DNA from 4 places in the Rahnella sp. CG8 genome. Region 3 is predicted to be linked to each of the others. Evidence: predicted binding sites of a transcription regulator. Region 3 holds the regulator's gene; each other region holds the start of a gene.
The links. The regulator sigma-54, encoded in region 3, starts transcription at its own class of promoters, with help from an activator protein. The targets are predictions, from matches to a motif close to GTTGGCACANNTTTCGCTNT.
Positions count from the first base shown of each region.

Region 1: a site for sigma-54 is predicted at 1,428-1,447, ahead of glnK (P-II family nitrogen regulator). Genes of this name have one in related genera too.
Region 2: a site for sigma-54 is predicted at 1,080-1,099, ahead of HGO41_RS16835 (branched-chain amino acid ABC transporter substrate-binding protein). Genes of this name have one in related genera too.
Region 4: a site for sigma-54 is predicted at 1,025-1,044, ahead of glnA (glutamate--ammonia ligase). Genes of this name have one in related genera too.

Region 1 is NZ_JABAED010000004.1:115,463-118,626, reverse strand. It holds gene amtB (ammonium transporter AmtB) at 1-942, opposite strand, end outside; gene glnK (P-II family nitrogen regulator) at 1,028-1,366, opposite strand; gene HGO41_RS05440 (SmdB family multidrug efflux ABC transporter permease/ATP-binding protein) at 1,708-3,164, opposite strand, start outside.
Region 2 is NZ_JABAED010000018.1:7,176-10,339, forward strand. It holds gene HGO41_RS16825 (methyl-accepting chemotaxis protein) at 1-512, shown strand, start outside; gene HGO41_RS16830 (YgdI/YgdR family lipoprotein) at 639-854, opposite strand; gene HGO41_RS16835 (branched-chain amino acid ABC transporter substrate-binding protein) at 1,270-2,394, shown strand; gene HGO41_RS16840 (ABC transporter permease subunit) at 2,584-3,164, shown strand, end outside.
Region 3 is NZ_JABAED010000025.1:10,344-13,507, reverse strand. It holds gene lptA (lipopolysaccharide ABC transporter substrate-binding protein LptA) at 1-469, shown strand, start outside; gene lptB (LPS export ABC transporter ATP-binding protein) at 476-1,201, shown strand; gene rpoN (RNA polymerase factor sigma-54) at 1,303-2,736, shown strand; gene hpf (ribosome hibernation promoting factor) at 2,760-3,047, shown strand; gene ptsN (PTS IIA-like nitrogen regulatory protein PtsN) at 3,146-3,164, shown strand, end outside.
Region 4 is NZ_JABAED010000019.1:105,013-108,176, forward strand. It holds gene typA (ribosome-dependent GTPase TypA) at 1-753, opposite strand, end outside; gene glnA (glutamate--ammonia ligase) at 1,225-2,634, shown strand; gene glnL (nitrogen regulation protein NR(II)) at 2,887-3,164, shown strand, end outside.

The sequences.
Region 1 (3,164 bases), on a different contig from region 3:
GCCTACGAGACCGATGATGAGAGCACCACCCACGCCGACCGTACCACATGCAGGTGTGATAGCGACCAGACCTGCGATAGCACCGGAGCTTGCGCCAAGCAGTGAAGGTTTACCACGCACCATCCATTCAACCAGTGTCCAGGACAGGATTGCACCAGCCGTTGCAATCACCGTGTTCAGGAAAGCCAACGCGGCAACAGGGCTTGCTGCACTTGCAGAACCTGCGTTGAAGCCGAACCAACCCACATACAGGATTGATGCACCAGTGAAGACCATTGGCAGGTTGTGTGGTTTGAAAGCTTCTTTACCGAAACCGGCACGTTTACCCAGCAGATAAGCCCCCACCAGACCTGCGATAGCGGCGTTGATGTGAACAACGGTACCACCGGCAAAGTCCAGCGCACCATCAGCAGCCAGGAAACCGCCTGCCCACACCATGTGAGCCATCGGGATGTAAGAGAAAGTCAGCCAGATCACAGTGAAAATCAGAACCGCTGAGAAACGTACACGTTCAGCGATACCGCCCACGATCAGCGCCACAGTGATACAGGCAAATGAGCACTGGAAAGCAACGTGGATCATCTGGGAGAAGGTGCCTGTCACGGAGTCCAGGCCGATGCCTTTCATCATGACGTTACTGAAACCACCGAAGAACGCGTTACCTTCGCTGAAGGCCAGACTGTAGCCGTAGAGGATCCACAACACGCAGACCAGAGCAAAGGTGACAATAACCTGAGTCAGCATGGACAAAACGTTTTTAGAACGCAGTAAGCCACCGTAGAACAACGCCACGCCCGGTACGGTCATGAACAATACCAGCGCGGTACAAATCATCATAAAGGCGTTATCAGCACCGTTTGCCGCTGCTGGCGCTGCTGCCATGGCAAGCGAAGGCAGCAAAGCCACGGCACCAAGCCCCATCATGGATAAAAGTTTTTTCATTATTAACCCACCCCTGTTTCTCAAAACTGTTTTTTCTAATCTGATTTATCTCAAACCGATTGGTATGAGAGATAAAAGCCTGAAATTACAGTGCTGCTTCGTCGGTTTCACCAGTACGAATACGGATAACACGTTGCAATTCAGCAACGAAAATTTTGCCATCACCGATCTTGCCGGTATAGGCCGCTTTGCTGATCACATCGATCACTTCATCAAGCTGATCGTCTGCAATAGCAATGTCGATTTTTACTTTTGGCAGAAAGTTCACGCTGTATTCCGCGCCACGGTAAAGTTCGGCATGACCTTTCTGACGGCCAAAACCTTTAACTTCCGTTACGGTCAGCCCCTGAATTCCAACAGCAGACAGCGCTTCACGCACGTCTTCCAGCTTAAAAGGTTTGATCACCACAGTAACCAGCTTCATTGTGCCACTCCTCGAATTAAGGGCTTGCCGCGAGAGGATTCGCGCCCGATACGGATTGGATAAAGCAAAGGATGTGCCAGAGTTGAAATCGGACGCAGATTCATGCAATTCCCGCGTAATACGGCATTTTCAGAATAATCGTGACCAGGCGCACAGTTGTCATGCCATATGCAGCACAGCAGCACACGCACCATTTAAGTGCTCACCGCTGCTTTTTAGTGCACCCGAATTGAAAAAGGGTTCTGCCTGCATGAATACAGTGCGGGGAAAAGAAAAACAGGAAATGAAAAACGGAGAAAGAAGAAAGCCGGTGCCGCAGGGATACGGCACCGATGCAAAGATTATGCGTTTTCTGTTGCAGGCATAATCTGTCCGGCAGAAGCCAATTGCTGTCCGGCAAGTTGCAACTGATACATCTGATAATACCGGCCTTTTTCTGCCAGCAGTTGCAAGTGATTACCCTGCTCAACAGCCTGGCCACGGTGCAATACCAAAATATTATCGGCATCCACAATCGTCGAAAGCCGATGTGCGATAACCACAAGCGTAGTCTGCTGCCTGATAGCCCGTAATGCACGCTGAATAGCCTGCTCGGTGCCGGAATCAATATTGGCCGTTGCCTCGTCAAGGATCAGAATTTCCGGTGCCTGCACCAAAACGCGCGCCATCGCCAGTAATTGTTTCTGCCCGACAGAAAGATTATTGCCCTGCTCTCCCAGACGCGTATTCAAACCTTCGGGCATTTCGCGTACCAGCGGTGAGAGCTGCACAATGTCCAGCGCGTGCCACACCTGCGCTTCATCAATATCACGGCCTAACGTGACATTAGCGAACACGGATTCTGCCAGAACCACCGGATCCTGCTGAACCATTGCAATACCTTTGCGCAGGCTGGTGTGCGATAAGTCGGCGAGGTTACGTCCGTCAACCCTGACCTCACCTTTGTTTAACGGGTAATAACCCATCAGCAGATTTGCCAGCGTACTTTTACCACTGCCGGTATGTCCAACCAACGCCACAAAACCGCGCGAAGGCACGTGCAGGGAAATATTTTCCAGCACCCATTTATCCGGGAGGTAAGCAAAGCTGACGTCTTTGATGTCAATCTCGCCGCTGGTGAGCAACTTTTCGTCTGGCCCGTATTGCTGTTGCGTCCTGTCCATCAAATCAAAGATACGTTCACCGGCAACGACTGCCTGCTGCATAATCGATTGTTGTGAGGTCAGTTCAATCAGAGGCTCGTTGAGCCGTCCGAGATAATTGATGAAGGCGTACAGAACCCCAACGCCCACAGAACCTTCGGCACTGAATCCAAAGAGAATGAGCAGACCGCATAAAATCAACGACGAGAATAAGCTGAGCAAAGGACGCAACAGAAATCCTTCCAGTCGCAGCGTTTGCATGCGGGCCAGGTAGTGCGACTGGCTGGCGCGGGCAAGTCGTTCGCCAAACCTTTTCTGCTGACGGAATTGCTGAATCACATTCATACCGTTGATGACTTCATTGAAGCCATCATTAATATCCGCCAGATAAGCGCGTACTTTGCGCACCACCGGCGTACTGTAAATCTGGTACAGCCCCATCACGACAAATACGGCCGGGAAGATACAAATTGCCACCGATGCCAGTCGCCAGTCGAGGCTGAACATCGCCACCAGCATCGCACCAATCAGGGCGATGCTGCGTAAGACTGTCGACACCACGGTCACATACAGATCACGGATAACTTCCGTGTCATTAGTCACGCGGGAAATCAGCTGACCTACAGGCTGTGTATCAAATGCGCTCAACGGTTGCC
Region 2 (3,164 bases), on a different contig from region 3:
AAACTATGAATGAAATTACTGCAAGCTCAGCAAAAATTGCTGAGATTACGACGGTAATTAATAGCATCGCTTTTCAGACCAATATTCTGGCTCTCAATGCGGCTGTTGAAGCGGCGCGTGCTGGCGAACAGGGGCGGGGATTTGCTGTTGTGGCAAGCGAAGTGAGAAGCCTTGCGCAGAGAAGCGCTCAGGCTGCAAAAGAAATAGAAGGTTTAATTGGTGAATCGGTAGAGCGAATTAATGCAGGGTCAGATCTGGTAGAACAGGCGGGGACTACCATGCATGACATTGTGACCAAAGTCGCTAATGTTACCGAAATACTGAATGAAATTACTCAGGCATCGGATGAACAGAACAGGGGAATATCTCAGGTAGGGCAGGCAATAGTGGAAATGGACAGCGTGACTCAACAAAATGCGGCCCTGGTGGAAGAGTCTTCTGCTGCCGCCAATGCGCTGCGAGATCAGGCACAAAATCTTGCTGCGTCTGTTTCACGTTTTATTACTGAGTAATCTGATTTTCAAAACAGTCGTGATATTGCGTGCCGTTTGTGCACCACATAGCATGACTGTTTTGTTAAGCCGACCATGTGTGTCATCGGCCAGGTTTTGAGATAAATGCAATTCCCATCCGTAACCCTACTTCTTCACAATGCCCGCAATATCATTGGTGTTCATCAGATGATAATCGCCATTCATGTCGGTGTAGCTGGTCATGCCGGTATTGCGGTCACGATCCGGTTCGCCGTGGGCGAAAAACTGGTCGCCGGATTTGGTGTTAATCACATAATCGCTGGCGCAGCCAGTTAACGACAGAGCCAGAACCACAGCCGTCAGGCAGGATAATTTCTTCATTGTTCAGTAGTTTCCCGTTGCAATCATCTGCCCATATTACAAAACAACCCGCCGCAAGAAGCAAAGAATAAAAATGTCACCCGGCGTAAGCGTGCGTGCAAAACCGTGCTTGTGCACCAGCGCGGTGCGATGTGATCCCGTCGTTGTTTCTGTCAGTTGCCCATAACGCTCTCCCGTCGCTATCTATACTCACATAACCCGTCACATTCTCAGAGGTTGAGTAACAATGGCAGATATTTTGCTTATGTTTTTTTACCTTTGATGTTTTCACCCCCGGAGATAAGCGGGAAACCCTCAGTCTTAAGGCTTAAGCGTTAAATTTCAGATTTTCTGATTACGACTTCGTGTTGGTGTTTTTGCTACATGCGTTTTCCATAACCCGTTTTGCATAAACTCTGTCCTAAGGATCATGATGATGTCGATGAAATTTATTAAAAGTCCTCTTTCTTTGTTGCTGGCAGGCTGTCTGGTCACTGCGTTTACCGCGCGTGCGGATATCGTGATTGGCGTCGCTGGCCCGTTCACCGGCCCGAATGCCACCTATGGCGATCAGTACTGGCATGGTGCCACCCAGGCCGCTGAAGACATTAATGCCGCTGGCGGAATCAACGGCGAGAAAATCAAACTGGTGCAGGGCGATGATGCCTGCGAACCGAAACAGGCCGTTGCAGTCGCTAACCGTCTTGTTGATCAGGATAAAGTGCAGGCGGTGGTCGGGCATTTTTGTTCATCTTCTACCATGCCCGCATCTGAGGTGTACAACGATGCCGGAATTATCGCCATCACGCCGGGATCCACTAACCCGCAAATCACCGAACGCGGCATGAGTGATATGTTCCGCATGTGCGGACGTGACGACCAGCAGGGGCAGGTTGCCAGTGATTACATCATCGACAAGCTGAAAGCCAAAAAAGTGGTCATCATCCACGACAAAGACACCTACGGGCAGGGGCTGGCGGATGCCACCAAAGCGGCGCTTAACAAGCGTGGCGTGAAAGAAGTGATGTATGAAGGGTTATCGCGCGGCGAAAAAGACTTCAACGCGCTGGTCACCAAAATCAGTGCGCAGAAACCGGACGTGGTGTTCTTCGGCGGTTGCCATCCTGAAGCCGGTCCGCTGGTACGCCAGATGCGTGAGCAGGGCGTGCAGGCCACGTTCTTCTCCGGCGACTGTATCGTCAACGAAGAAATGGTCACCGCCGCAGGCGGCCCGCAATATACCAACGGGATTCTGATGACCTTCGGCAAAGACCCGCGTCTGATCCCGGAAGGCAAAGTCGTTATCGATAAATTCCGCGCCAGCAAGTTCGAGCCGGAAGGCTACACCCTTTACTCCTATGCCTCCGTGCAGGCGATCGCCGCCGCCTTCAAAGCCACCGGCGGCAGTGATTCCGCCAAAGCCAGCGCCTGGCTTAAAGCCAACAGCGTCGATACCGTCATGGGCAAAAAAGCCTGGGACAGTAAAGGCGACCTGAAAGTCTCTGATTACGTGGTTTATAAATGGGACGACAAAGGCAAATATCAGGAAGTTAAGGAATAAAGCACTCTTATTTGCCATTTTGAACCCGGGCAGTGCTCACTCTTTATGAAAGAACTGGCTCACGTACTTAATGTACGCTCCGGCTCTTGTGCGCTGGCCGGGTCCAAACTGGCTGCAACGATAACGCTTTATTAGCTTTAATGAATGCGCCCTTAGCCAGGCGCGGTCACAAAAAGAGACTGCGTATTTATGGATTCATTCTTCCTGCAACAACTGTTTAATGGCATTACGCTCGGTGCTGTCTACGGTCTCATTGCCATCGGCTACACCATGGTTTACGGCATTATCGGCATGATCAACTTTGCGCACGGCGAAGTGTATATGATTTCGGCTTACCTCTGTGCCATCGCGCTGGCGCTGCTTTCCTTCTTCGGGCTTCACTCTTTTCCGCTACTGATCCTGGGCACGCTGGTGTTCACCATCGTGGTCACCGGCGTGTATGGCTGGGCGATTGAACGCATTGCCTATAAGCCGCTGCGTAATTCGACCCGTCTTGCACCGCTGATTTCTGCTATCGGCATGTCACTTATCTTACAAAATTACGCGCAAATCAGTCAGGGGCCGCGACAGCAGGGCATTCCGACCATGCTGGATGGCGCATTCCGTTTTCATATCGGCGAAAGTTTTGTCCAGATGACCTACACCAAAATTTTCATTCTGGTGGCGTCGCTGGCTGGCATGCTGGTTTTATCGTGGATTATCAGTAATACCAAACTTGGTCGTATGTGTCGTGCGGTGCAGCAGGACAGAAAAATGGCTTCCATTCTGGG
Region 3 (3,164 bases):
CGATACAACGAAACCGATCACCATTGATTCAGCAAACCAGGCGCTCGACGTCAATACCAATACCGCGACCTTTACCGGCAATGTGGTCGTCAATCAGGGTACGATCCAGGTTAAAGCCGACAAAGTGGTCGTCATCCGCCCGCAGGGGGTTTCCGGTAAAGAAGTGGTAGAAGGTTACGGCAACCCGGTGACGTTCTACCAGATGCAGGATAACGGTAAGCCGATTAAAGGCCATGCACAGAAAGTCCGCTACGAAGTGGAAAATGACCTCGTCACGCTGACCGGCAACGCTTACCTTGAGCAACTGGACAGCAATGTGAAAGGCGACCGTATTACCTATCTGGTACAGAAACAGCAAATGGAAGCCTTTAGTGATAAAGGTAACCGTGTGACGACCGTTCTGGTACCTTCGCAGCTGCAACAAAAAACGCCTGCAGCGGGCGGCCAGCCGACCAAAAAGAGTAACTGATATTTTATGGCTAAATTAATCGCAGAGAATCTGGCAAAGGCATACAAAGGCCGTAAGGTCGTTGAAGATGTCAGTCTGATGGTCAACTCGGGTGAAATCGTCGGGTTATTAGGGCCAAACGGTGCGGGTAAAACCACCACCTTTTACATGGTCGTGGGCATCGTCCAGCGCGATGCGGGCCGCATTATCGTTGATGATGAAGACATCAGCCTGCTGCCGCTGCATACCCGCGCCCGTCGCGGTATTGGCTATCTTCCGCAGGAAGCCTCCATTTTCCGTCGTCTGAGCGTATTTGATAACCTGATGGCGGTGCTGCAGATCCGTGACGATCTGACCAAAGAACAGCGTAATGACCGCGCTAATGAATTAATGGAAGAGTTCCATATTTCTCATTTGCGCGATAACCTCGGTCAGTCACTGTCTGGTGGTGAACGCCGTCGTGTTGAAATTGCCCGTGCACTGGCAGCGAACCCTAAATTCATCCTGCTGGATGAACCGTTCGCCGGGGTTGACCCGATTTCCGTTATCGACATCAAAAAAATCATTGAGCATTTACGTGACAGCGGCCTCGGCGTACTGATCACTGACCATAACGTTCGCGAAACACTCGACGTTTGTGAACGCGCGTATATCGTCAGTCAGGGGAAATTGATCGCCCACGGCACGCCAGCCGACATTCTTGCTGATGAACAAGTTAAACGTGTTTATCTTGGTGAAGAATTCCGTCTGTGATCTGTGCCGCCGGAACCGTGCCTGTTTCAACCTACACTGAAACAGGCCGTCTCTGACAGAAGTGTTGCCGTTTTCACTCATCAACGGAATTAAGCCAAGATATGAAGCAAGGTTTGCAACTCAGACTCAGCCAACAACTGGCAATGACTCCTCAGTTACAACAGGCCATCCGCTTGTTGCAACTATCCACGCTTGAGCTCCAGCAGGAGATCCAACTCGCGCTGGAGAGCAACCCTCTGTTGGAACAAACCGACCTTCATGAAGAAATCGACTCGGTAGAAACCACCGACAGCGAAGGGTTAGACACCCGCGAAGCACTCGAGCAGAAAGACATGCCGGAAGAGTTGCCGCTGGACGCCACCTGGGATGAGATTTACACCGCAGGCACGCCGTCAGGCACCGGCAATGATTACAGCGACGATGAGCTACCGATTTACCAGGGCGAAACCACGCAGACACTTCAGGATTACCTGATGTGGCAGGTCGAGCTGACGCCGTTCTCTGATACCGATGCCGCGATTGCCACCTCAATCGTCGATGCAGTGGATGACACCGGTTACCTGACCGTCTCCCTTGACGACATTCTCGAAAGCGTCGGTGATGAAAATGTCACCATGGACGAAGTCGAAGCCGTACTTAAGCGCGTTCAGCGTTTTGATCCGGTGGGTGTGGCCGCCCGTGACCTGCGCGACTGCCTGCTGATCCAGCTTTCTCAATATGCGACTGACACGCCTTTCATCACTGAAGCCCGTCTTATCATCAGCGAACATCTCGATTTGCTGGCGAACCATGATTTCCGCGCACTTATGCGATCAACCCGGTTAAAAGAAGATACACTGAAAGGAGCGATGCTCCTGATCCAGTCTCTTGATCCGCGTCCGGGCCAGTCTATCAACACCGGCGAATCCGAATACGTGATCCCGGATGTGCTGGTGCGTAAAGTGTCAGGTGTCTGGGCGGTAGAACTCAATTCCGACAGCATTCCGCGTCTGAAGATTAACCAGCAGTACGCCGCGATGGGGAATTCCGCACGCAGCGACAGCGACGGGCAATTTATCCGCAGCAATCTGCAGGAAGCCAAGTGGTTAATCAAAAGCCTGGAAAGCCGTAACGACACGCTGTTGAAAGTGACGCGCTGCATCGTTGAGCAGCAGCAGGCGTTCTTTGAACTGGGTGAAGAATTTATGAAACCTATGGTGCTGGCAGATATTGCCAGTGCCGTGGAAATGCACGAATCGACGATTTCACGTGTGACGACGCAGAAGTTCCTGCACAGCCCGCGTGGCATTTTCGAACTGAAGTATTTCTTCTCCAGCCATGTCAGTACAGACAGCGGTGGCGAGGCATCGTCAACCGCGATCCGGGCGCTGGTGAAGAAATTAATCGCAGCGGAGAATCCTGTAAAACCGCTCAGTGACAGTAAGTTAGCGACCCTGCTTTCCGATCAGGGAATTATGGTTGCGCGTCGGACTGTCGCCAAATACCGAGAGTCTTTGTCCATCCCGCCCTCAAACCAACGTAAACAGTTAGTTTGACCTCAACAGAGAAGGAAGACATTATGCAGCTCAACATTACCGGACATCACATTGAGATCACGGATCCCCTGAGAGAGTTCATCACGTCGAAGCTGGCTAAGCTTGAGCAGTATTTCGACAGGATTAATCAGGTGTATGTGGTGTTGAGCGTGGAAAAGGTGCAGAAAGTAGCGGAAGCCACTTTGCATGTGAACGGAGGCGAATTACATGCCACCTCGGAACATCAGGATATGTACGCAGCGATTGACGGACTGGTTGATAAACTGGCCCGACAGTTGAATAAACATAAAGACAAACTGAAACAGCACTGACATTCATGTAGCCAACCCTGTGCTACAAACCTTCGGGCATCGGCTTGTGACCTTCGGGAAACGAGCCGATATAGCTTTAAGGGTGAAACAGCGCAAAAGTGAAAGATGACATGATTA
Region 4 (3,164 bases), on a different contig from region 3:
GACTTTACCGTTGCGGGTTTTGCCTTCGCTGTCGATGACAGTGATTTGCTGGTTAGGCTTAACGGTACCGCGTTTGATGCGGCCGATGCCGATGACGCCAACATAGTTGTTGTAGTCCAGCTGAGAGATTTGCATCTGGAACGGTGCTTCCATCTCAACTTGTGGCGGAGATACGTGGTCAACGATCGCCTGGTACAGCGGGGTCATGTCTTCGGCCATATCGTTATGGTCGTTACCCGCGATACCCATCAATGCTGATGCATAGATGATTGGGAAATCGAGTTGTTCGTCGGTTGCGTCCAGGTTTACAAACAGGTCGAAGACCTGATCGACAACCCAGTCAGGACGCGCGCCAGGGCGGTCAACCTTGTTGATTACCACGATCGGTTTCAGACCATTAGCGAAGGCTTTTTTGGTCACGAAACGGGTTTGCGGCATTGGGCCATCCATTGCATCCACAACCAGCAGCACCGAGTCGACCATTGACATCACACGCTCTACCTCACCGCCGAAGTCGGCGTGTCCTGGGGTATCCACGATGTTGATGCGGTAGTCTTTCCAATTAATGGCGGTGTTTTTTGCGAGGATGGTAATCCCACGCTCTTTCTCCAAATCGTTGGAGTCCATTACGCGTTCAGTGGCTTCTACACGCTCTCCGAAAGTACCGGATTGTTGCAGCAGCTTGTCGACCAGGGTGGTTTTACCATGGTCAACGTGGGCAATAATGGCGATGTTACGCAAATTTTCGATCACAGCTTTGCCTCAGGCATTAGAAATAGCGCGCTATTGTACACGTATTAAGCGAGGTTCTAAACAAGATCACAAGGATCTTGTTGAAACAACTTATGGATGGCTACTTTGTGATCCCTTTCACGGTGCAAAAAGACCACTGAACCATTATGACGCACCATTATAGTGCTTTCACTCTCACAGTTAGCACCATTTTAGTGCGAGAATTCCGTTATGGTGCATACTTGTCGAGTGCAAAAGCCCTGTAAAATGGCGTTGTTTGCATTTTCTCAAAGTTGGCACAGTTTTCGCTAATAGTTTTTAGAGTAAAAGTTTTTTAGGGTAAAAAATTTTTTACAGGGTGAAGAGCCTGACCAGACAAATAATAGCGCTGTTCAGTCTACACGCCAGTTCCAGTAAGGCTGTTATTTCCAACTAAAGACCAAAAATGGTTATTCGTTCCACGACGATAATGAGAAATTCGGGAGAACTAGTATGTCCGCTGAACACGTTTTGACGATGCTGAATGAGCATGAAGTGAAATTCGTAGATTTACGCTTCACTGATACCAAAGGCAAAGAACAGCACGTCACCATTCCTGCGCACCAGGTTAGCGCTGACTTCTTCGAAGAAGGCAAAATGTTTGACGGCTCTTCAATCGGTGGCTGGAAAGGCATTAACGAATCTGACATGGTCTTGATGCCAGATGCGAGCACTGCTGTTCTTGACCCATTCTACGAAGAAACTACCCTGATCATTCGTTGCGACATCCTTGAGCCAACCACGCTGCAAGGTTATGACCGCGATCCACGTTCTACCGCAAAACGTGCAGAAGATTTCCTGCGCTCTTCCGGTATCGCGGACACCGTTCTGTTCGGGCCAGAGCCAGAATTCTTCCTGTTTGATGATGTGCGCTTCGGCAGCAGCATCTCCGGTTCTCACGTCGCTATCGATGATATCGAAGGCGCATGGAACTCAAGCACCAAATACGAAGGCGGCAACAAAGGCCACCGTCCTGCAGTAAAAGGCGGTTACTTCCCGGTTCCTCCGGTCGACTCCTCTCAGGATCTGCGTTCTACCATGTGTCTGACCATGGAAGAAATGGGTCTGGTTGTTGAAGCTCACCACCACGAAGTGGCAACCGCTGGTCAGAACGAAGTGGCAACCCGCTTCAACACCCTGACTAAAAAAGCTGACGAAATCCAAATCTACAAATACGTGGTTCACAACGTGGCTCACGCATTTGGCAAAACTGCGACCTTCATGCCAAAACCAATGTTTGGCGATAACGGTTCAGGTATGCACTGCCACATGTCTCTGTCCAAGAACGGTAACAACCTGTTCGCTGGCGACAAATACGGCGGCCTGTCTGAAATGGCACTGTTCTACATCGGCGGTATCATTAAGCACGCTAAAGCAATCAACGCCTACGCTAACCCGACCACCAACTCCTACAAGCGTCTGGTCCCGGGCTACGAAGCGCCAGTAATGCTGGCTTACTCTGCGCGTAACCGTTCTGCATCCATCCGTATTCCACACGTATCAACGCCTAAAGCGATGCGTATCGAAGCACGTTTCCCTGATCCAGCGGCTAACCCATACCTGGCGTTTGCTGCACTGATGATGGCTGGCCTGGACGGTATCATCAACAAGATCCACCCTGGCGATGCGATGGACAAAAACCTGTATGACCTGCCACCGGAAGAAGAAGCAGAAATTCCAAAAGTTGCAGGTTCACTGGAAGAAGCCCTGAACGCACTGAACGAAGACCGCGAGTTCCTGACCCGTGGTGGCGTGTTCACTGACGACGCTATCGATGCTTATATCGGTCTGCGTAAAGAAGAAATGGACCGCGTGCGCATGACTCCGCATCCGGTTGAGTTCGAACTGTACTACAGCGTTTAATTTTTCGATTAAACCGGACTCAGCGCTCGTCTTCGGGCTGGCGCTGAGGGTAATACCCGACTGAAGGCCTGTGTTCACAAACCCTTCAGCGTCAAAATTAAGTAAGACGATTTATATTTGTTGCCGTGGAAACTTTCAGCCCATCTCCGGATGGGCTTTTTTCTCCACACTCTTTCCTGCTCAACCCCTCTGACCCGTGATTTCACCGGGTAGCGAGATAAAATGCACCAATCAGGTGCGGGAGACTGCGGTATGGCAACTGGCAAACTGCCCGATGCTGGGCAGATCCTGAATTCCTTAATCAACAGCGTTCTGCTGTTAGACGACGAATTGGCTGTGCATTATGCCAATCCGGCAGCTCAGCAGTTACTGGCGCAAAGTTCCCGAAAGCTTTTTGGCACCCCTTTGCCAGAACTGGTGGGATATTTTTCGCTGAACATCGAATTAATGCGTGAAAGTCTGACAGCCGGACAGGGCTTTACAGACAGTGAAGTGACGCTGGTCGTAGACGGCCGCGCGCATGTGTTGTC